Regions from separate parts of the Paenibacillus sp. XP01 genome, predicted to be linked through region 3. Evidence: riboswitches for the same ligand, from Rfam matches in the RefSeq annotation. Region 3 holds a riboswitch; each other region holds the start of a gene.
The links. Region 3 has a riboswitch for cyclic di-AMP ahead of SNR34_RS18710 (3D domain-containing protein). Riboswitches for the same ligand answer to the same signal wherever they lie in the genome.
Positions count from the first base shown of each region.

Region 1: it holds a riboswitch for cyclic di-AMP, as region 3 does, so the genes downstream of both, SNR34_RS06845 (hypothetical protein) here and SNR34_RS18710 (3D domain-containing protein) in region 3, are expected to answer to the same signal.
Region 2: it holds a riboswitch for cyclic di-AMP, as region 3 does, so the genes downstream of both, SNR34_RS10075 (C40 family peptidase) here and SNR34_RS18710 (3D domain-containing protein) in region 3, are expected to answer to the same signal.

Region 1 covers NZ_CP139481.1:1,508,984-1,516,971, forward strand. Annotated here, with positions in the region: gene SNR34_RS06820 (nitrogen regulation protein NR(II)) at 1-254, opposite strand, end outside; gene SNR34_RS06825 (XRE family transcriptional regulator) at 317-520, opposite strand; gene SNR34_RS06830 (urease accessory protein UreF) at 784-1,485, opposite strand; tRNA gene SNR34_RS06835 (tRNA-Leu) at 1,875-1,957, shown strand; gene SNR34_RS06840 (glutathione peroxidase) at 2,159-2,638, opposite strand; cyclic di-AMP (ydaO/yuaA leader) riboswitch at 2,952-3,112, shown strand; gene SNR34_RS06845 (hypothetical protein) at 3,233-3,628, shown strand; gene SNR34_RS06850 (HAD family hydrolase) at 3,851-4,534, shown strand; gene SNR34_RS06855 (Nramp family divalent metal transporter) at 4,641-5,933, opposite strand; gene SNR34_RS06860 (organic hydroperoxide resistance protein) at 6,361-6,780, shown strand; gene SNR34_RS06865 (zinc ribbon domain-containing protein) at 6,958-7,203, shown strand; gene SNR34_RS06870 (hypothetical protein) at 7,366-7,644, shown strand; gene SNR34_RS06875 (thiol-disulfide oxidoreductase DCC family protein) at 7,772-7,988, shown strand, end outside.
Region 2 covers NZ_CP139481.1:2,155,984-2,163,971, forward strand. Annotated here, with positions in the region: gene SNR34_RS10045 (glycosyltransferase family 4 protein) at 1-751, shown strand, start outside; gene SNR34_RS10050 (YkvI family membrane protein) at 847-1,905, opposite strand; gene SNR34_RS10055 (xanthine phosphoribosyltransferase) at 2,105-2,686, shown strand; gene SNR34_RS10060 (hypothetical protein) at 2,784-3,113, shown strand; gene SNR34_RS10065 (hypothetical protein) at 3,257-3,475, shown strand; gene SNR34_RS10070 (carboxymuconolactone decarboxylase family protein) at 3,607-3,936, shown strand; gene SNR34_RS10075 (C40 family peptidase) at 4,061-4,525, opposite strand; cyclic di-AMP (ydaO/yuaA leader) riboswitch at 4,532-4,663, opposite strand; tRNA gene SNR34_RS10080 (tRNA-Leu) at 4,994-5,078, shown strand; gene SNR34_RS10085 (alkaline phosphatase family protein) at 5,372-6,979, shown strand; gene SNR34_RS10090 (GNAT family N-acetyltransferase) at 7,682-7,988, shown strand, end outside.
Region 3 covers NZ_CP139481.1:4,165,086-4,173,073, reverse strand. Annotated here, with positions in the region: gene glgB (1,4-alpha-glucan branching protein GlgB) at 1-41, shown strand, start outside; gene glgA (glycogen synthase GlgA) at 38-1,471, shown strand; gene SNR34_RS18725 (M20 family metallopeptidase) at 1,674-2,849, opposite strand; gene SNR34_RS18720 (ABC transporter substrate-binding protein/permease) at 3,084-4,499, shown strand; gene SNR34_RS18715 (amino acid ABC transporter ATP-binding protein) at 4,486-5,208, shown strand; cyclic di-AMP (ydaO/yuaA leader) riboswitch at 5,444-5,639, shown strand; gene SNR34_RS18710 (3D domain-containing protein) at 5,649-6,311, shown strand; gene SNR34_RS18705 (polysaccharide deacetylase family protein) at 6,374-7,189, opposite strand; gene lpdD (prenylated flavin chaperone LpdD) at 7,320-7,736, shown strand; gene SNR34_RS18695 (PspA/IM30 family protein) at 7,814-7,988, shown strand, end outside.

The DNA.
Region 1 (7,988 bases), 2.7 Mb from region 3:
CGAATGATGGCCGTTATGCGTATCGATTCTTCCTGAGGGACCGAAGACCTTAACCATTGAAGGTAGTGCGGGAGCTTCTCGGGATGCATCCGGTTGGCGGATGAATGCGGCTTGGGTCCGTTTCGGCGTTGTCCGAGGTCTTGAAGCCACGCTTCGTTGCAGCTTCGAATGTTCCAATGTTGGTCCACGATGACTAGCTGATGGCGCATGGACTGGAAAGACAATCTTTCCAGTTCGGTGACGGTAAAACTCATGGGATAAGACCCTCCTTGTAATATAGGATAATGGCATTGATTGGAGAAAAAGGTCGATAAGGTCAGCGCAGCTCGTCCGGAATTTGCAAAATGTCTGCGACCTGATGGCGGAATCGGGTTGCTTTTCGCGTTCCGTGAATGAGATTGGACAGGCGGTATGGCGGGATACCGTGTATTTCGCAAAATGTTTTCTGATCCATTTGCAGTTCGGTCAGCCTTCGTTTAATTGCCCAACCAAACGGCGTCACCGGTTTCTTTTTGTTCAAAAGGGTTCACCTTCAGTTCAACATAGTTTTCAGCAGGCTTGTTGTGTTGTAGAATGGATGTAAATGCGAGCTGTATGGATAATTATATACGTATTTGCGTCATGTAACAATTAAAAAAGACGTAAAAAAGTTCTATTTTTAGTGTTTTATGACGAACTTGCGTATTTTTTAGTCTTTATGAAAGAAAGGTAAAAGCACGCCGGCTGGGGACGGCGTGCTTTTTTTGGCATGTGGATGAAGTTGGAGGAGAAAAGAAGGCGAGTTTATGCCCTGAAAGCGTGGAGGCCTGCTCCAAGCATGTGGAAGCTGGGAAAAAGCGATTTGATGGACGTCGGGACGGAAGGGGAAAGTCCATCGGTAGAGGAAGCGCTGACCAGTGCCCATTCCTGGTCAAGGTCTGCGGCCAGGCGTGCAGACAGTTGTTGGCTTGCATCGCCGTCCAGGGCAAGAGTTCTGGCGGCTTCGGTTATGCACGCGCTCATGGCTGAGTGGAGATAACCTTGTACAGCGTCCTCGACGGGAATGCCGAGGTGGTGATTGACCCATGCGTGGACTGTCGAGAGGCAGCCGACGGATTCGTATTTGGCTAAAGTGTCTTCAAGCGGAGAAAAATCAATCCATGGATGGAGGGCGTGTGCGAGTTTGATCAGCCTTTTGCCCATGGAGCTCGCTTGCTCTCGTTGGTTGGCAGGGGTGCGCTGTACATGTACGAGTTTGTCGATTAGTGCCAGCCGCCAGGTGTCGTTTTGGTCGGCGGCACTATAGATGCCTTTGATGGCCATCCCTTCAAGGCGGGTGATGCTGGGATGCATCTGACAACGCATGAACGATTCGAGATCAGCGGCATTGCGAATGTTCCCATCCTGGATGTGCGTATCCATGCCGAAGAAATGGGTGAAGCCTCCGACCTGGATAGAGGAATCAAGCAGTTTGACATAATCGAGCAGCTTATTTCCTCGGTTCACCATTTTCGCCTCCTATGTTCGTTTTGTGTAATATAATATGACTTTGTTGCAGGTTTTAAATCACTTATATCGGTAAAAATCCGAATTATATGATATATATATTTACACAAATGTCTGCGTTTTGTCAATGGTAAGCTGTATTTTTGATTTGTGAAATAAAATATGTTATTTTATTATCCTTACCGTGTTAATATTATGTTATGTAATTGTTCGGAATTGCTTCAGAACCGAAAATAAAATGATGGCGAAATGTTCAAATCAGATACCATCTTATGCAATATGATGTTGGAAAATGACGATACATTCGGCACCAAAATTTAATGTTAAAAATAGCTTTACTTTTCCTTTGAAACCCTGTATAATCATTTTTGTTGCCGCTAATACGACATGCGGTCGTGGTGGAATGGCAGACACGCTATCTTGAGGGGGTAGTGGGCGTACGCCCGTGGAGGTTCGAGTCCTCTCGACCGCATTATAATGAAGTAGAACAAAAGAAGCATTCCGATCATCGGAATGCTTCTTTTTTTTGTTTTCTGCAAAAAGGCATAAAAAAGCCGTGCTGCATCACCGATTTTTCGAAAAGCCTTTCCGGGCTGCAACACGGTTCTTCAAGGGGATGACCTTATGAAAAATGAATGCATCGTGACATCAATCCATCTCTGTTGAAATGTTGTTATTGATGCAGCAGCTCCGCAATATCGGCTTCAATCTGATCAGGCGTCGTTTGGGGAGCATAACGTTTGAGCACGCGGCCGTCCCGGTCGACCAGAAATTTAGTGAAATTCCATTTGATGGCCTTCGATCCTAGCAGGCCTGGCGCTTCTTTGGTCAAATGCTGAAAAAGAGGGTGGGCGCTGCTGCCGTTCACGTCGATCTTCTCGAACATCGGGAAGCTGACGCCATAGTTCATCTGGCAAAATTCGGCGATGTCGTCGGAAGAGCCCTTTTCCTGAGCGAACTGGTTGCTTGGAAACCCCAATACTTCGAAATCGCTGTTCTGGAACTTGTCATACAGCTTTTGCAAGCCTTCGTATTGCGGGGTTAGGCCGCATTTGCTCGCAGTGTTGACGATCAGCAGGACCTTGTTGCGGTATTGGGACATTTCGACTTCCTGGCCACGAAGCGTGTTCACTTTGTAATCGTAGATGGACATAATATTCGCCTCCAAATGAGTAGTATCGATGCGGTGATCTTTTTATATCTCTATTATATTTGATGCAATTAATTAATGCAAAATTATAATTGGAATCATTTGGGATGCCAGTGTCTTGTTTCTTCCTTTCCGTTATCATGTGGAATTTCTACCAGAGCGAGAATTAGATAGTTTAAACGAGAAAGGTGGAGATTAGTATATATGTAAGCGATCTCATTAAAGCAAAGTGCCATAAATCTGCCTTTTCGGAGAGCTGCACCGACTTTACACCGACTTGTCAGGGGTGTATGATTCATATCGATAACATGAACGATGTTTTTAATCGCTGAGTTTCCGTTCCGGTCGGAATGGAAAACGGGGGAACCAATCGGATGCGATGCATCTATGGGGTGAATTTTCCGGCTATGCCGGAAATAGGGCGACTCTCGCGCCCGAATCCGTCAGCTAACCTCGTAAGCGTTAAAGGGAGAGGCAACAAGCCGTACGTTATTCATGGCGAATGTTATTTGTCATGGATTGAAGAAGCGTTCGGGCGGCCTTGGTCCCCCACGCTTCTTTTTTGTTGTCTTTTCACGTCAGAGGGAGGAACGAATAATGGATAACGAGATGGTTTTGGTCACGGCCCCGAATGAAGCAGGGCGCAAATTTGTGAAGCTGTTGATGTACAAAAAGGTACCTTTTGCCGTGCTGACGAACAGTGCGGGCGAAGAACGCAAATTGCGGCGGATCGGCGTAGAGAACGTCATTCGCATGAATACGGCATCGGCGCAAAAGTGGTTTCTGCCGCAGGGAAATGTGGGCAATGTTTTTATTTTTGAGAACAGCCTTAATCTCACCTGCCGTTATCTGCAAATCTGCAGATCGTGGACATCCAAGACGTTGTGCGTCATTACGGAACAGAGCCATCCCAAAGGCATTTATCGCGGTATGGGTGCCGATCGGATCGTGTATTCGATGAATGGAGAGGTCGGATTTCTGCTCAACGGATAAGGGCGGGCTGTTGGTGATTGATCCGATGTTAGGCGGCTGTTATAATTAGCTTAATTATATGTGTGAAAAACCAAGAAGACTCTTTCTGGATACGGGTCTTCTTTTTTTAATGTTGGAAGACGGGCCTGAAAACAGCGACCTTTTGAAGGGTAAAAGATTCGCCGGATGAGGCTCGCGTTGATGATTGGGAGGATGCGTTCAAGGTGAGCAAGGAGGAGTAACGTGCCGGATATTGGTGGTATCAAATGGTTGTTTTTTGATGTTGGGGATACGTTGGTGGATGAGTGGGAGCCGGTGGACGACATCATCGGCCAGTTTGTGCGGGAAGCCCGAATGCTCGGGTATCATGTGAACATCGAAAAGGTGCGCGAGATCTTTGTCGAATGTTACAGCAAGTACGAGCAGTGGCCGATGCGGGTAGCTATTCGTACCTTGATCGATCATGAGGAGCACCGGGCACGGATTCAGGAAAAACTGAAGTTCCGGAAGGAGCTTGAGCATCCTTTTGCTGCTGCGGAGCGTGTGCTGCATGCGTTATCCGGCCGTTATCGGATCGGCATCATTGCCAATCAAAGCCTGGGCACGGAAGAGCGGCTTGAAAGGTATGGCTTGCGCAAATACGTGGACGTCCTGGCATGCTCGGCAGAAGAGGGCGTATCCAAACCGGATCCCGGATTATACGCGGTAGCGTTGAAGCAGGCGGAATGCGAGCCTGATGAGGCTGTTATGATTGGGGACCGAATCGATAACGACATCGTTCCGGCAAGCAAACTGGGCATGCGCACTGTACGCATATTGCAAGGTTACGGAAGGTTTCAGCCTGAACGCTCGGCGGACGAGCAGCCGGACTGGACGGTTGAATCGCTGGAGCAGCTGCTGCCGCTGTTTTTGCCTGGCGAGGATTAGGTTTCATTAATAGTTACATTATAATGCTGTGTTCATCCTCCGTTTCATCGAAGAAAAGGCTGATCGTGCAGGCACTCCGGTGCTTGCGACGATCAGCCTTATTTTTTTAGAGGAGTGCGAAAGTCTGGATAATGAGGTACACGTTCAGGACGACGATGATACCAGCAATAAACCAGGATGCTATTTTCAGCCATGGTTTGTTGGCAAACTCGCCCATGCTTTTTTTATCGCTCGTAAACATGACCAGCGGGATGACGGCAAACGGCAGCTGCAAAGACAAAATGACCTGGCTCAGAATGAGCAGTTCCTCGGTACCGTGTTCGCCGGCAATGGCGGTAACGATGACGGCCGGGATGATGGCAATAAGCCGTGTAACCAGCCTGCGCAGCCAGGCGGGAATCCGGATGTTCAGGAAACCTTCCATGACGATCTGTCCGGACAGGGTTCCTGTCAGCGTGGAATTCTGGCCGGAAGCAAGCAGGGCAACGCCGAACAGAACGCTTGCGATCGTTGTGCCCAGCAGCGGCGTCAGCAGGTGATAGGCATCGGCGATTTCGGCGACCTGCGTCATGCCTGCACTGTGGAAAACGGCCGCCGACACGATCAAAATGGCGGCATTGATGAACAGGGCCAGCGTCAAAGCGATCGTGGAATCCATGGTGGAGTAACGGATCGCTTCTCTTTTGCCACGGGATGTCTGCTCGATCTGGCGGGTCTGTACGATGGACGAATGCAGATACAGGTTATGGGGCATAACGGTAGCCCCGATGATGCCGATCGCGATGTATAACATGGCTGGGTTTTGCAAAATTTCCGCGCTGGGTACAAAGCCGTGCAGCACTCCGCCCATGTCCGGTTTGGCGAGAAACAGATCGATGCCGAAACAGAGGGCAATGGTGGCCATCAGCACGATGACGAGCGTTTCAAGGGCCCGAAAACCTTTGTTTTGCAAAAGCAGGACCAGCAGCACGTCCACTACGGTAATGATGACGCCATACAGCATTGGAATGTTAAACAACAGTTTCAGGGCGATGGCCGACCCGATCACCTCGGCGAGATCGGTTGCAGCGATCGCGAGTTCGCATAACAACCACAGCATGATGACTACAGGCATGCTGAACCGTTCGCGGCAAGCCTGGGCAAGGTCGCGTCCGGTAACGATGCCGAGTTTGCCTGCGAGTGCTTGCAGCACAACCGCCATCAGATTCGAAATGAGGATTACCGACAGGAGCGTATACCCGAATTGCGAGCCTCCCGATATGTCGGTCGCCCAGTTGCCGGGGTCCATATATCCGACGGCAACCATGTAACCCGGGCCGACGAAGGCGAGGAATTTTTTCCACCAGGCCGCGTTTTTGGGCACTCTCATGGAACTATGGGCTTCCCCGAGGGAAGGCATCGCGCCTGCTGCTGCAAGCTGTTCGGCTGAGGAGGTGTGGAATGGATTTCTTTTGCTCATGGAATCATCACCTGACTTTTAATGGATTTAATAACGATTATCTATAGTTTCGATGAAATGAAGGTTTGGAATGACGAGAAGCTTATGTCCGAAAAGATATGTCGTTGTTTACATTGTACACCCTCAAATATTTTTGTCTAGTGCAACTTTTATGTAAAAGGACAATTTTTCTGAAGTGGCGCCAAACAAAAAAGAATGGATAGGAATAGTTGGCGGCTTGCAAAGAAGGGGGCGGTGTTTCAGACGATAGGTTAACCCATTCGATGCTGTCAGAACCGAAATAGCGGTGAATAACGTTTCAAAACGACTCAGCGGTTTAATTGGAACATAAGCGATAATACTAACCATATTAAAGGAGAGATCATCGATGCAGGCTTTATATACGGCAACGGCAACAGTTAAAGGCGGACGCACGGGTTCGGTAGCTTCTTCGGACGGAGTGCTCAAACATGAGCTCGCCATGCCTAAGGAACTGGGCGGATCAGGCGGTGAAGGCACGAATCCGGAGCAGTTGTTTGCAGCGGGTTACGGAGCTTGTTACGAGAGTGCATTGGCCAATGTGGCCCGTAAGGCGGGAGTGAAGCTTGGGGACGTCGTCGTCACCAGCAACGTTTCGATCGGCAAAGACCCGGAAGACGACGGTTTCAAGCTGGCGGTCCGCCTCGACGTCAATATGGAAGGAATCGAACGCAGCCAAGCGGAGGAGCTGGCTCGCAAAGCGCATGAATTTTGTCCGTATTCCAAGGCGACCCGGGGCAATATCGACGTTGTGTTGAACGTGGTATAACGCTGGGCGAACTTTGACATCGGATCCGAATCGGGGGCTCTGCCGCAATCCGGCAGGGTCCTGTTTTTCAACAATAAGCATTTCATAGCAGGAAATGGCATGATGCATATCGTACTCTTTTACATAAACCCAAACCTGTCTGATCCGACGTCCAGAAAAGAAGAGGGGGAACGCTTGATGAGTATTGAAGAAATGATTGAGCGCCGGTTCGTATGTTCGAAATGTCGGGGGACGGATTGCGACATCAAGGAAGTGTCCATGTCGGGAGCAGGACTCAGCAAAGTGTTCGATATCCAGCACAACCATTATTTGTTCGTCTCTTGTTCTTCCTGCGGTTATGTCGAGGTGTTTGACCCAAGCGTGTTGAAAGGCAAAAAGCAAGGCCAGGTCGGGACGATTCTGGATATTTTGTTCGGGGGTTAATGAGGCTTCCCGTGAAGAGATCCGGTGCGCCCGCGTTTCTGATATGGAGATCCCGGCAATGCGGCATGGCAGGCGAGTTGACATTAAGCTAAAATTTCTTTAATATGTTTGAGTACTGAGAAAGCTAATGCAGGAACAAATTTGAATTGACAGGTGATCTCCATGTCTTATAGACCGAGCATTGCAACATTGCAAATCGCGAGCAAAAACGAAAAAGACGGATTGTACGAGTTTACGATGAAATTGGTGGACGGCACCCATTGCCGCGTGTTCTATTCCCGTACTCCGGAATGGAAATTGACCAACATCAGCCGTCTGCAGAAAACGCCTTGTCCAGTATGCCGCAAAGATTTCATTTGCAAATGCATGGACCAGTATGCAGCAGACCTCCATCAACAAATGATGGATGACCAGTGGGTAGAAAAGGCAATTGCCGAGTAATTGCCGGGCAGATACGAGCGTGGGCGCAAGCCTGCGCTCTTTTTCTATATGAACGGAAGACCATGTACCTTTAAATGCATCGCGAGCGGTGCACAGCTTCTATAATAGCTGGAGGAGGTTGAGGAGAATGTCAGAACTTGAATGGAAAAACCGAAAGGAGCATCCCATCGTGCTTGTGGACGGCGTATGCCACTTTTGTCAGGGAGTCACCAAATGGATCATCAAGCGCGACCCGAAAGGAAAGTACCATTTCGCCTCGCTTCAATCGGATGTGGCCAAAAGATTGCTTGAACAAGGAAGGCTTCCGGTCGATCGCATGGATACATTCGTGCTGATTGAAGACG
Region 2 (7,988 bases), 2.0 Mb from region 3:
ACCGGATGGACCGGAGCATCGTTTCCTGCTGTCGATCTATGGCGAACTGGAGCATCACGCGGACCGGCTGCTGACGGTATCGAATTCGTTCAGGTCGTATCTGGCACCTCTGCTCCGGAAACCCGAAGCGATCGGAGTGATTCCGAACGGATTTGACGAGAAACGCTTCAAGCCGATACCGCATGATAATGCGATTCCGCAGCTGGTTACGGTTTGCCGGCTCGTTCCGGCGAAGGGGCTGGATATTTTGTTCAAGGCATGTGCCGAGCTGAAGGAGCGCGGCCATGAATATGTTTTACATATTATCGGGGATGGCCCGATCCGGCCCGATCTGGAAGAACTGGCGCAGCGGCTCGGCATTTACAATGAGACCATATTTTACGGGTACACGCTGCATCCGGAGGAATTCATGCCGTTTTTCGATATTTTCGTACTCCCATCGCGTGCAGAGGCGTTCGGATCTGTGTTCGCCGAAGCGGCGCTCAGCTGTCTTGCGCTTGTGGGCACCGACGTGGGCGGGATTCCCGAGCAGATTGAGGATGGGAGCAATGGCCTGCTTGTGCCTGCCGAAGACCCGCTTGCGCTTGCCGAGGCATTGGAGAAAGTCATGCTTGATCCTGCTTATCGGTATGAGCTTGCCCGGTCAGCCTGTGCCAAGGCAAAGGCAGAGTACTCCTTGGGCCAATCCGTCAATAAGCTGAAAAAGCTATATTTGCAATTGGATCGCCGGACTTCCGGCATAGAAGATTGAATCGAAAGCGGGAGGCGATCCGCCGACTGAAAGCCGCCAATGAGCAAAGGAGCGAAATGCCGGGTCTGCTGCCCGTTTATTTCGCTCCTTTGCTTTTATTGATTCTTGCCGGTTTTGCGAAAGCTTCCCCAATGGTTCATGATCAATTTGGTTGCCCAGACCAGGGCGAGGCAGCCGAAGATCGGGTACAGAACGGAAAGCAATGAACTGAACCCCAGTTGGCTGAGCAGGTAACACAGCAACATGATCGTCAGGATAAGCAGTTTGGGCGGAACCTGGACATGCTGTTTAAGCTGGAGCGTCATGCCATAGATATCGGCAACGAACGTGCTGAAGATTTCCATAAAAATCAGAGACACGTAGATGGATTGCACAACCCATCCCAATTGAAAGGCAATGCTGCCCATCGGAATCTCGAATTGAGTAATTCCAGGCATATAGGCCGACATCGCAAAATGTGCTGCCATCAGCATGAAACCGACGCCAACGCCCCCTACAATGCCGCCCCACTTCAGTACGTTACGATCACGGATCTGACTGCCTAACGGCACGAGCACCGCCTGAGCCAGGGCAAGGTTAAATGACGAATACAGCAAGGGGGATAGCCAGACCCTAACCGGATTAGCATCCGTCGTCAGCGTAATGAACCGCGTGGCGGCTGGATGATGAATGGTGCTGACAATCATGAGCAACGACAACAGAAGCATCATGGGCACCACGATGCTGTTCATCTGCAGAATCGCTTGTATGCCTCGTCCAAGCAAAAGGTATGTACCGACCAGCGTAATGAGTAGTCCGGTTTGGTAATGCATCCCCAGATGCTCCACGAATACCGAGCCTGCGCCAGCAAGCATCACGCTGTTGACGCCAATGAGGACCAGGAGGGTAACCCAGGTAATCCATTTGCCTGCCTGCTGCCCGAACAAATGCTTGTTGAGATCCTCATAGGAGCGGGATTCGGTATCGTGGGCAATCAGCATCATTTTGGTGCCCAGCCAGACAAACAGTATGGTGGATAAACCGATGGTGATGGTGGCCCATTTGCCATACTGGGTGAAAAACTGCAATATTTCCTGTCCTGTCGCGAAGCCGGCGCCGACAACCGTTCCGATGTATGTGAATGCGATCTGCAGTACCCGGAAAGCCTGTTTCATGCGTTTCCCCTCTCAGGCACCAAATTAGTTTGGACATGCGGGTGCCATGGTACAAGGTATGCTTGACCCGAAAAAGTCATGACAAGCGCGTAGAGTCGACAACTTTTTCCTTCGTCATGAAGACTGGGGCGATTTCGCTTGAACTATGGGCAGGATGTATGATACTTTTACCTCATAGGATAGGCTGGGAGGTCAAAACATGGAAGTATTGAAACAACGGATTTTGGAAGAAGGCGTGGTTATTTCGGACCAGGTTCTGAAGCTGGACGCCCTGCTCAACCATCAGATCGATACGGAATTGACGATGGAAATGGGACGCGAATTTGCAGCACGTTTCCGCGAAAGCGGGGTAACCCGGATCATTACGGTTGAATCGTCGGGCATTCCGGTCGCTTTTGCCACAGCGCACGAACTTGGCGTGCCGCTCGTATTCGCAAGGCGCAAAAAAACGCTTTTGGCTGACCCAGACGCCTACTGTGAGCGCGTACCTTCCTTTACCAAAGGAATCGTAACCGATATAATGGTATCCCGCGAGTTCATCCGGGAAAATGATCGAATCCTGTTCATTGACGACATCATTGCCAATGGGGATGCCGCGCGCGGCATCATCAAAATTATAGAGCGTTCGGGGGCTGAGCTGGTCGGATTCGGAGTCGTGGTGGAAAAATGCTTTCAGGCCGGCGCACGCACCATTCGCGAGTTGGGCGTTCCGGTGGAAGCGTTGGTTCGGATCCGTTCCCTGGAGAACGGTACCGTGCAGTTTGACGATTCGGAATGTTGACCATTCGAAGGAAAGACTCATTTTTTCTTAACTATACCTTTGCATGACCGTGCATTTGTTTTATAATGGGGTTATGTTAGGGAGAGGAGGCAACACCATGGGAAACCAACCGGCAACAGAACAGTTTTTTATGGATAAGCTGGCTGAATCAAAAGTTCATTTTGAACGTGCCCTGGATTGTAAACATACGGAATTTGATGACCTTTATCCCTATATGATTGAACATCCGCAGTTTTTCTGGTACAAACGCTACGTTGCCTGGTCAGAGCTGCTGACGATCGTGGGCTTGTGCGAAGAGTTGTCCTTCTCTTGGAAAGAACAATTTACGCCGCATCAAGTGGAGTACCTGGAATCACGCGTGATGTCCGCCAAGGTGCTTGATTTCTGGTTTGAGAAGAACGACAGCAAAGAGCACGCTCAGCGATAATTTTCAGTAGGGAACCACTTAGGAATGACACGGCAGCAGTCACGCGAGACCTAAATGAATTTCATTTAGGTCTCTTTTTGTAGCACGTTGCCGTTTAGCACAGATACAGACCATCATTTTATAGAAAGTCGAGGCCATGAATCATGATTAGCGATGAAGAATTGAATGCGCTCCGCTTGTCGGGAGAAAAAGTGAGGGTAGTGCGCGACGAGTTGGAATCCAACGACGTGAAAGGCATTGTCGTTGCGTGGGACGATGAGCAGGTGCTCATTCGCCGTCAAAATCGGCGAGTGGTCAAGCTGGATCGCCGTTACAGCTTCCAACGTTTCAGCGAACCCCGTCGAAGCCAGCTGAAGGAGTAGCGGTCTGCCATCAGGATTATTCCTGAGGTTAACTGGATTTACCATGGACGTTTGGGCATAGTTGTCTGCTCCGGGAGACAGGATAAGGTCGGTGAGTGACTGGAACCTATCTGTGAGGGGATGATTGCAACATGACACTGATGAACGATAAAGTCCATGCGTACAAGGATCAGATTGGCGAATTGGAGAGTTTGCTTCCCGGTGTGGTCAAGTCTTATCACGAATTTACGGGGGAGTGTTTTCAGCCAGGCGCAATCGACGCCAAAACGAAACAATTAATCGCGCTGGGCATTGGATTGTTTGCCAATAATGAAGTGTGCACGCTCTACCACGTGCAGGAGGCCCGTGCCAAGGGAGCATCCGATCAGGAAATCCTAGAGGCCGTTGCCGTCGCCGGAGCCGTTGGAGGCGGACACGCCCTGTCTCAGGGGGCTCTTAGGGTTCAGAAGGCGCTGCATTAATCCGATAAGCCCATATTTGCACCAAAAAAACCAGACAAGGCTCGAGCCCTGTCTGGTTTTTTTGGCATTCTTGGTTAGAGTACAATGTTTCTCAAGTGATCTGGATGAACAAGTGCGGTATCGTTTAAATTTTTCCAAGCATTTTGTTATACATGAATTCGCCGGTTACGCGGCGTGCAGTGACGTAGCGGTCGCTGAAATAAGGATTGGACAATTTGGTGATGCTGACGCCTTTGCTGCTTGAAGCATGAGCGAAATTGCCTCCACCGATATACACGCCTGTATGAGAGATGCCTTTTCCAGTGGTGTTGAAAAATACAAGGTCGCCTGTGCGAAGGTTGGCTTTGGAAACAGCGGTGCCAGCCTTGGCTTGTGCCTGCGAGGTACGCGGCAGTTCGATGCTGTATTTGTTGAACAGGTATCTCATAAATCCGGAACAATCGAAGCCGGCCATTGTTGTGCCGCCCCACTTGTACGGAATGCCAGTCATGCTGTTGACTACGGTATTGATGCTGCTTGCTTCGGTTGCTGTTGCACCGGAAGTAAATAAAACGGCTGCGCCGAATAAGGACAGGATAAGCTTTTTCAAAATGTTATGTTCTCCCTTCGATGCCTACGGAGTTAGCTAAGGGTTCGGTAGAAGGTTCCCTATATTTCCTATGTATCGGAATAATTCACCCGGTATGGTTCCCCCGTTTTCACTAATGAAACTCGGCACATGAATAATGAATATTTTGTAACCATTTGAAATGATATTGCATAAATACGAAATTGTCAAATCGTTCTGAAACGGTTATCTGCACCGCCATGTTAACGGAATTCTCATTTTTTATGCTCAAATTGCGAAAAAGCTGTCGTTTTTCGGTTACAAAAAAGTAACCACCGTTTCAACAGCTAATGGAATGGACAAATAAATAGTTTGTCGCCTGACTACAGCATCCATTTCCTTTTGCGTCATTTTGCTGTTCATCATGGCTGTTAATGTGTTGACAGAGTTTCGGTTTCTATGATATATTCTTCCTTGTCGCCGTGATATTTCCGGAGATATACCACATATGCGGTCGTGGCGGAATTGGCAGACGCGCACGGTTCAGGTCCGTGTGGGCTAACCCCCCGTGGAGGTTCGAGTCCTCTCGACCGCATCAATACAACCATAAGAAAGCTCTTGAATTTCCTTATTTGGAGATTCAGGAGCTTTTTTCATCTTTAGGAACGCCTGTGTAACGCGGTCACGCTGTACCGGGGTGCCATTAGCCATCATTTCGTCCAGTGCGGCGGGAAAGATTTGCCGCGAGACGCTGTATTTGTCCTGAATCCAGCCATACTTTTCACGGAACGGATGTAATTGTCATCTTGATTATGTTCATAATGGAAAAAATAACCTCGGATACCCCCTAGATTTCAAGACACAATGTACATAAAGGGGTGAACCGTTATGAAGAAAAAAGGGATTCGAATGTGGCCTGTGATCCTTATATCGATCATGCTGATCGGATGCCAGAACTCGAAACCCAAAGAACAGGATTTGATGCGAATAAATTCCGCCAGTGGAGAAAATGCGAAGAAAGTCATTTTCCTGATGGTAGACTCTTTGATGGTTCAGGCGATTGACCAAGGAATCGGCAAGCAGGAGCTTCCGACATTAAAATTTCTGATCGAACACGGACAATATTATAAAAACCTGGTCAGTTCCTTTCCCACGATGTCCGTCACGATCGACAGCTCATTGCTTACCGGTGCGTATCCGGACATTCACCGTGTGCCGGGTCTGACGTGGTACTCTGCGGAAACCAAGAGAATGATCAACTATGGAACCGGACCGATGGAAGTGCTCAGGCTCGGAGTGAATCGGGTACTTGCTGATGCGCTGATCCATTTGAACGGGAGTCATTTGAGCAAGAATTTGCCTACGATCTATGAGGACTTAGCCCGGCAAGGGTTTAAGTCTGGTTCGATCAACGGCCTGATTTACAGGGGGGCGTCCGATCATAAGTTGTCGATACCCGATTGGATTCAAGGTCCTGCTTCTTTACCGAAAGAGATTCATGTGAAAGGGCCGGACCTGTTGTCCCTGGGTTCGTTGTCTAATCCGTTTCAGGGGATAAAAAACTTGCCGGACGGTGTAACGAATCGGTTGGGCATCCATAATGACTTCGCTATTGAAGCCGTAAAATATTTGATTCACTCCAATACATTGCCGGATTTTTTGTTTGTTTATTTGCCGGACTTGGACCGGGAGTTACATAAAAAAGGTCCCACTGGACTTCGTGGAGTCAAAAAGTTGGATCAGCAGCTTCAATCTGTATTGGAAACATTCGGTTCTCCGGAGAAAGCCTTGAAAGAGGCCGTTTTTGTCATTGCAGGCGACAGCGGAATGACACAGATTTTGCCTGCCAAGCAAAATCCGGTCATTGATTTGCCTTCTTTGCTCGGAGACGCCACCATTTTGCGTCCGGGTGAAGCCGTATCGGAAGATACGGATATCGTGCTCGCCGTCAATGAAACGATGGCCTATGTATATTCATTGAAAGCGGATCGATCCCTGAGAGACACGGCAAATGTATTGAAGAGCGATCCGCGCATCGATTTCGTTTCCTGGAAAGACCAGGAATGGATATACGCCATTCAGGGGGCAACAGGCAAACAGATCAAATTTAAAGCAGGCGGCAATCTAACTGATCCATACAACCAATCATGGACGGTCGAACAGGATCAAGAGGTGCTGGATTTAAGCATAAACACGGCCACACATTCATTGAATTACGATCAATATCCCGATGTTCTGAAACGTTTGTCAAGCGCGCTCCGTTCACACCAAGGCGAATTTTTGGTTGTCACGGCAAAACCGGGATATGAATTGACAGGAGGCAGTTCACCTGCGCATAAGGGCGGAGGCGGTCATGGTTCCATTCGCAAAATGGAATCGCTTGTTCCCTTGATTATCAGCGGAACAGACCAAAAGCCGGAACACTTGCGAATGGTCGACTTAAAAGCTTATTTGCTTAATCTCGTAACAAAGAATGCCCAGAAAAGCAATAGGTGAAAAGAGAAGGCGTTTCAAATGCCCTCTTTCATTATTGGTGACCGTGTTGATAAACAAACTCTTTGATGAATTCGTTCAAGGTATCCGCAGATTTTGTAGGGATCTTTGCAGATTTCATGCATTGATCATGAGACCACCGGTATATTTTTATACCGGTGGTTGTTTTGTGTTTATTGCTGCTGTACCTAGAACATTTTTCGAACAGGCGACATCATTGGACGCCAGTCAATGCTGTTTTATCTTAGCCGCCGTGTAACCCCATAGGTAGCCAATCCAACTCCTACAGCCAATAACGACATTAGGATTCCCCGATTATTTAGGAGTCGCGTCCATTGCATGCCATTTCACCACCTTTTTGAATGGTTATTCTTATCCGAATAACGGTCTTTATTTTTCGTACAGTCCGATCTCTTCATTCATGGGAATGTAACCTTTGACTTCCTGTAACTTCAATTTGGAGTTTGTTGTTCAATAAAAATAGGTTGACCCCGTAATTAATACACGGTATCTTAGTCTTTGTTGCAGGTTCGAGTCCTCTCGACCGCATCCACAAATCATAAGCAAAACTCCAGAGAAACTCTGGAGTTTTTTCATAATATAAGTAGAGGCGGGGAAGCGCATATGACCAATCATAGAATTGAAGCTTTGAGCCAGGAAACTCTGGGGAGCTTTTTAGCATATTGCAGGAAGCACCGTAATGAAGTGGATGATTCGTTTTTATACGAAGAGGACTTGCGCGACTTTGCCATCCATGAAGACAATCCGACCTATATTGCCCTGGATTCGGCGGAGGAAGTGGTTGGCGCAGTTTCGCTCATTAAAGATGCTTATCACCGCAAAGGGCGGCGTGGGCGGTTCCGCATTTTTCACGCCGAAGTGAGTGATCTCACTCTACACGGCCGATTGTTGAAGTCGATTATACAGCATGGGAAAGGGCTGGATTACCTGTTTGTTTTTGTGCCAACCGTACATCACGAATTTATGGAAACGTTGAAAAAGCTGGATTTCA
Region 3 (7,988 bases):
ACGAAGTTCAGACGCAACCAAAGAGGAGGAAAAAGGCATGAAACTATTGTTTGCAGCAGCTGAAGCACATCCTTTTGTCAAAACGGGTGGTTTGGCCGATGTCATCGGGGCTTTGCCGCTCGCCTTGAAGAAGGCTGGAGTCGACGTTCGGGTGATATTGCCCAAATACAAAAGCATTCCGGACGAATTCAAACAGGCCATGGAAACGGTCGCGGTTACGGAAGTGCCGGTCGGTTGGCGAAGGCAATATTGCGGAGTCGAGATGTTAGTCCATGAAGGCATTCCCGTTTACTTTGTCGATAATGAGTACTATTTTGCGCGGGATGGCGTGTACGGTTACATGGATGACGGAGAACGGTTTTCCTTTTTCAATCGGGCGGTGCTCGAAGTGCTGCCTAAGATCGATTTCAAGCCAGACGTTTTGCATACTCACGATTGGCACGCGGGAATGATCCCGTTGCTGCTTCAGGCACATTACGCCCACCATCCGTTTTATACGGAGATCCGTACGGTGTTTACCATACATAACCTGCTGTACCAAGGCATTTTTCCCTATGAAGTGTTCGGTGAATTGCTTCAGCTGCATAGTCGTTACTTTACGATGGAAGGCGCAGAATATTATGGTAACGTCAATTTCCTGAAAGCAGGGGTCGTTTATGCCGACCACGTCACGACAGTAAGCCCGACTTATGCGCAGGAAGTACAGACGGCCTATTACGGTTATGGGTTGGACGGGTTGCTGTCTTCGCTTGGCGATCGGTTCAGCGGAATTGTGAATGGCATCGATACGATGAGCTACAATCCGGCTACCGACAAGAAAATTGCGGTGAAATTCAGATCAAGCCTCTCCAAAAAAACAGAGAATAAAATAGAGCTTCAGAAGGAGCTGGGACTGCCTGTGCGTCCGGATGCGCCTCTTATGGTGATGGTTACGCGTCTGGTGGATTCAAAGGGACTTGATCTCGTCTGTCGAGTTTTGGATGAATTGCTGCACTACGATGATCTTCAATTTGCCGTTTTGGGCACGGGAGACGAGTTTTACGAGCACTGGTTCCGCGAGGCAGCCCACCGCCACCCGCTTAAAATGTCTGCGCAGATTTTGTTTAACGACGGGCTGTCCCGGCGTTTTTATGCCGGAAGCGATCTTTTTCTGATGCCGTCGCGTTTTGAACCTTGCGGAATTAGCCAATTGCTGGCGCTGCGTTATGGCAGCGTGCCGATCGTACGCGAAACGGGTGGTCTGAACGACACTGTGCAGGCATACAATGAACACAGTGGAGAGGGGAATGGTTTTTCGTTCACCCACTTCAATGCCCATGATATGCTGCATACGATCCGTCGGGCAGAGGCGTTTTATCGGGATAAAGCAAGCTGGAAGAAAATCGTAAAAAACGCGATGGGCGGGGATTACAGTTGGGATGCTTCCGCGGAACAATATATGGATATCTACCGTCGAATTACGCTGGGGTGAACCCAGTTTACAAGATGCTTTATAAAGCAATCTATAATGGCCTCAGTATATCGATACTGTGGCTTTTTTTATAGGAAATATTCATGAAGGGGGATTGGGATCCACTGGCCGATCCTGAGCGCTTTGCCTTATACATAAAAAAGTGTCTGTCCAGTCACAGATAACATGACCAGACAGACACGTCGAAGCCGATAACATGGTATTACCGAGTCGATTGTTCAAACTCCTTACGAATGGATTGAAGCAGCTGCGGGTTGGTCAGCACGTCGCCGGCCGTTAAGGCAATGGCTTTTGCCCCCAGAATCATGCCATCCAAAGCCCGTTCCTGCAAGGCCAGATCACGGAATTCGATGGAATGAAGCGTGTGTACCTCGTCCACAACGCGAATATAGGGGTGAATCGCGGGACAACGCAACGATACATTTCCGATGTCCATGGAGCCGTGGTCATTGCCAGTAACGATTTCGCGGGCAGGAATACCGAGCTTCAGCAAATTGTCGCTGAATGCGCCGGACAACGTCTCGTTGGTGACCATTTCATCATAAGAAGTTTCGTAATTTGAAGTCACCAGTTTGCACCCGGTTTGCAGGGCAGCTCCTTCCGCGATCTGAATGACCCGCTGCGTAAGCACGTTCAGCTCTTTGCGTGTCGCCGCGCGGACATAGAACTGGGCGGAAGCATAATCGGGAATGATATTGGCCGCTTGTCCGCCGCTGTTAATGATGCCGTGAATCCGAACGCTGCTTTTGACTTGTTGCCGGAATGCATTGATGCCGTTAAAGGTCTGAATGACCGCATCCAGCGCATTAATGCCTTCATGAGGCGTAGCTGCGGCATGCGAAGCTTTGCCGTGAAACTCAAACTGAACGGCATCGATGGCCAGCGAGCTTCCCGACTTTTCGTAAGCGTAAAACGGATGGGCCATAAGAGCCACATCGCAATCATCGAACAGGCCGGCTTCCGCCATCGGAACTTTGGCTCCCCGCGTTTCCTCCGCAGGTGTGCCGAAAACTTTAAGCGTTCCTCCCACTTCATCTAATAAGGACTTGAGCCCAACGGCAGCACCCAAGCTCATCATGCAGATCAAGTGATGGCCGCATGCGTGACCGATCTCGGGCAAAGCATCATATTCGCACAGCAGGGCAATGGTCGGACCGGATTTGGCTGCCGAGTACGTGCCGATAAATGCCGTCTCCAGACCGAGAACGGGAGCTTCAACGGCAAAGCCGTGATATGTTAGCTCCTCCTTCAAACGTGCGGATGCGAGATATTCCTCATTTCCTAATTCCGGATTGGCCCCGATATATGATGAAATGTCCTTGAAACGGGAAGCATATTGATCAATAACCGCTAAAATTTGTGTTTGGATGGGTGTCATGGTGGTGTACTCCTTCTGCAAAAATAAAAACGATTTCTTGATTATAGCATGCTTCTCCATTTTTTTCAGGGCGTTGTCATGCGTTGTAAATATGAAAATGCATTGCATATTCATACATTGTCCTTTATAATGACTCAGGCATCCTATGAGAAATAAGCATGTGAATAAAGTAAGGGGAGAACAGGTTTGAAATTAATAAGTCGTTACACCATGATGCTTATGGCCTTTGTGGTCATGCTGACAATGGCTGTTCCAACGGCCATGGCCGCGGGCACGACGGGCATTTCAGAGGGCAAAAAGCTGGTGCTCGGCACAAGTGCCGATTTCGCGCCGTACGAATTTCATAAAGTGATTGACGGCAAGGACCAAATTGTCGGTTTCGATATCGCGATCGCCAAAGCGATTGCAGCCGACATGGGTGCAGAACTTGTCATAGAGGATATGGGCTTTGACGGGCTTCTGCCCGCATTGCAGAGCGGTCGCGTCGACATGGTCATCTCGGGCATGACCCCGACCGATGAACGCAGAAGAAGCATCGACTTCTCGGAAACCTACTACAAATCGAAGCAAGTCATCGTCGTACGCGCTGAGGACAAGGACAAGTTCCCGACGATGGCCGAGCTGGAGAACCAGAAGATCGGCGTGCAGAAAGGCTCTATTCAAGAAGAGATCGGTCAGAAGATTGCCGGTGCTAAGCTGACTGCATTGGACAAGATTTCCGATATTGTGCTGCAATTGGAGACCAATCGTATCGACGCAGCCATTCTGGAGGACACCGTTGCCGTCGGATACCTGGATGACAACATCGTGCTTGCGCCTGCAGTGCCGGACGAAGAAGAAGCAGAGGCCGCCATCGGTATCCGCAAAGGAAACACGGAACTGCTGAACGCCGTAAACGCAACGCTTGCCCGACTGAAAAGCGAAAACAAAATCCCTCAGATGGTTACCGAAGCGAGCCAAATGATGGCGGGAAAAGAAACCAAAACACCGAATATTCTGGAAGTGTTCTGGCAATACAAAAGCTTTTATGCAACAGGTGTGGGCTATACCTTGCTGTTGTCTGCGCTTGGCGTCATTTTCGGTGTCATCATCGGTCTGATCATCTGTTGGTTCCGTCTCCATGACGCAGCCATCCTGCGCTGGATCGGTACGGCATACGTCGAATTGATCCGTGGAACCCCGATGCTGGTCCAGTTGATGATCATTTATTACGGCCTGGCTTTGACCTTTAGCATTAACTTCTCGCCGCTTCAGGCAGGGATTATTACGTTGTCCATCAACAGCGGTGCTTACTTGGCGGAAATCTTCCGCGCAGGTATTCAAGGCGTGGACCGCGGACAGATGGAAGCGGCTCGGTCTTTGGGGATGGGCAAAGCTGCAGCGATGCGCTTTATTGTCCTGCCGCAGGCCTTCAAAGCGGTCCTTCCGGCGATCGGTAACGAGTTCGTTACCATTATCAAGGAATCGTCCATCATTTCGGTGATCGGTATGGTCGATATCATGTATCAGGCCAGCGTGGTCAAAAACATTACGTATCAGGGCTTGAATCCATTCCTGATCGCCGCAGCCATATACTTCGTGCTGACATTCATTTTGTCCAAGCTGTTGGGACGACTGGAAAGGAAGTTGAGTGCAAGTGATCGACGTTAAACAACTGCATAAATCTTACGGAAAAAACGAAGTGCTGAAAGGCATTGATGTAACGATCGGAAAAGGAGAAGTCGTGGTGGTCATCGGACCTTCGGGCTCGGGGAAAAGTACGTTTTTGCGCTGCTTGAACCTGCTGGAGCAACCGACTTCAGGCGAAATCAATTTTGAAGGGGTATCCATCACCGACCCTAAACACAACATTAACGCAACCCGTGAAAAAATGGGCATGGTCTTCCAGCATTTTAATCTGTTTCCGCACAAAACGGTGCTGCAGAACGTGACAATCGCCCCGATCAAGGTGAAGAAACAATCCGTTCAGGAAGCAAACAAGATCGCGGAGGATTTGCTGAGAACGGTGGGCCTTTACGACAAAAAGAATGCTTATCCAAGCCAATTGTCAGGCGGACAGAAGCAGCGTATCGCCATTGCCCGGGCGCTCGCCATGCAGCCGCACGTTATGCTGTTCGATGAGCCGACCTCCGCGCTTGATCCGGAAATGGTCGGCGAGGTGCTGGATGTCATGAAACGACTTGCCGAAGGCGGCATGACCATGGTCATCGTAACCCATGAGATGGGCTTTGCCCGCGAAGTTGGGGATCGCATTTTGTTCATGGACGGCGGAGTGATCGTAGAAGACGGAACGCCTTCAGAAGTGTTCGGTGCACCCAAACATGCACGTACCCGCGATTTTTTGGCAAAGGTGCTTTAGCCGATCATTGGAGTATCAAGATAAACCATGCCTGCTGTTTAAGGAGGCATGGTTTTTTGCTTGGATTGGTGCGCTATGGATTGAAAAAGTAACTTTTCTGTTACCATCTATGCGGGAACGAGCGACCATTCGAAACCCCGGATTCCCATGAAACAATGGACATACGCTGAATTACAAGGGGAAGCGATCGCAGATTGGTAACAATTACTAGGCACCATGGTTACAATATTGTGATATATTAGTCGTGCCGAAACTTTCTTAACGGAAGGTGCGGGGGAAGTAATGATGCAGTAGAGGGGCAGTCGCATCCTTGCAGCTGCTTGGGGTGAATTAGGGCGTACATAAGCAATACGTGTAAATCTATACCTATAGGGTGGTCTCCTCCATCCGAATCCGACAACTAACTTCGCAGGCATAATAAGGGAGGTAGACTTAATTCGATGAAACGCATCGTCAAAACCGCAACAGCCATGTTAGCAGCAGCCGTATTGATCCAGGCTGTCCCGGCTCACGCAGATTCCGTCCATGTGGCCAAAGAAGGAGATACCTTTTATACGCTTTCCAAGAAATACAACATTGCTCTCGACACGTTGATGAAGGCCAATACGGGCATCTCCGCGTACAATATCTATGACGGGGTGAAAATCAACATTCCGGGCAAAACAAGCACCGCATCCGCTGCAGCTTCAGCATCGAAAGTTCAGGCCAATGCAGTAACTGCTGCCAGTCTGGACGTAAACAATGAAGACAAAGTCGTAGAGGCGTGGGGCAAGACGTTTGATTACAGCAAGACATTGAACGTTGTCGCTACAGGGTATTCGGCGGACCCTTCCGAGAACGGGAAGTGGGGATCTGTTGATTATTTCGGCAACGACCTTGAGCTCGGTACCATCGCGGTAGATCCTAAGATCATCCCGCTCGGAACCAAAGTGTTGGTGACTGGACACAGCCATCCGGGATTGCCTAAACAGGCTTTTGTGGCTACGGCGCGTGATACGGGTTCTGCCATCAAAGGAAACCGCATTGATATTTTCATCCCCGGAAGCAAACAATCCGTAAGTTCATTCGGGTTTCAGGACGTGAAACTCTTTATTTTGAAATAAATCGACGATGGTGTTCGTTCAATCACGAAGCGTGAGTGAAGCGAACACCTTTTTGCATCCGGTCATTTTACGGTTTTTCTGTTTTTGGGCATTTGCAGCATTTCATCTAAAGTGACCAATTTGTATCCTCTTTTTTGCAGCTCCGTGATCACCTCCGGCAATGCCTCTACCGACCCGCTGAGATTGGCCCCGACGCCGCCACCGGCATGTTGAAGAATAATGGAGCCGGGTTTGACGGCAGATAATATGTTTTCTTTGACCTTTTCTTTGGGGATGCCCTTCCAATCCAATGAATCCACGTTCCAGTTTACGATGCTGTAGTGGTTCCTGGCTGCCCATTTGAGCTGCTCTTCATTAATATCCCCGTACGGAGGACGAATCATTTTTGGAGTATATCCTGTCAGTCTCTGTATGATTTCCCCGGTTCGCAAAATCTGTTTGCGGAATGCGCTCATGGACAATTTGCTGAATTGGGGGTGATTGTAACTGTGATTGCCGACGACATGCCCTTCTTTCACGATGCGTTTAACCAGGTCAGGATGTTTCTCAGCACGGTTGCCTACGATGAAAAAAGTAGCCCGTACATGATGTTCTTTTAAAACATCCAACACTTGAGGCGTGAATCGAGGATCAGGCACATCGTCAAAAGTTAAAGCGACCCGTTTGGTCGACGGACCGTTGGTCTTGAAAGTATCTGCATATTTTCGCCGAAGCTGTCCCAGAGTCAGCTGTTCTTCCTCCGATGAATGGATGGTTTCCTTGGACTCCCTTTCAGGAACCGAATGATTTCCCATTGCCTCAGCAGGTCGTAAGGGAGAGAAACTAACGCAAAGCAGCATGCAGACGATCCCAATGGCCACGTTGAGGCGAACACGCATGACAGCAGCCTCCTTTCAAGAATGCGTTCTTTTTTGGTATTCCCGGGATCGCAATGGTTTATGCGGGATGTGAAGTGTTTCATTGTCTTTGCGACGAATGAGGCTCATAATTCCAGAAAATACATAAAACATGAAGGTTGGGTGGACGCAGATGAATGAGTTCGATTTGAAAACGATGAAGCTTCAAGCAATTCAAACCGGGGATGACCGCGTATTATTGGTGACAGGAGGAAAAGCGCATATCGGTGCAGTCGCCACATATTATCCGGATGGGGAACGCATTAACGGTTCGGTCATGCACATTCCGGGGCATAAGGAACAGGAACTGTGCGAGCGTCTTGCCCGTAAAGCGGCGCAGCATCTCAGAACGACCGTAACCGTCATTATGGGCATTCATTACAATGGCATTACGCGCATGCAAATCGACGAAATTGTGCAGACTGCGGAAAGGCTGCTTGATGAACATTTAAACCCGTCCGAACATACGAATGGTTTGGTGAACGATGCCGTTCATTCCTATAACGGGGGTTCACAAATTTTTGATTGAAAATTGAAACGGACAGACGATTGCGACGTATGTATAATTATATACAGGGTTGTATTATCGACTAGGAGGAAAATTAAATGTCCATTTTCAAACGATTGCGTGATTTAACGATGTCAAACATTAACGCTATTATCGACAAGGCAGAAGATCCAATCAAAATGACGGACCAATATATCCGGGACATGCAAGAGGATCTGGAGGATGCGGAGAAAGCCGTTGCAGCCCAGATCGCCATCGAGAAAAAATTCAAAC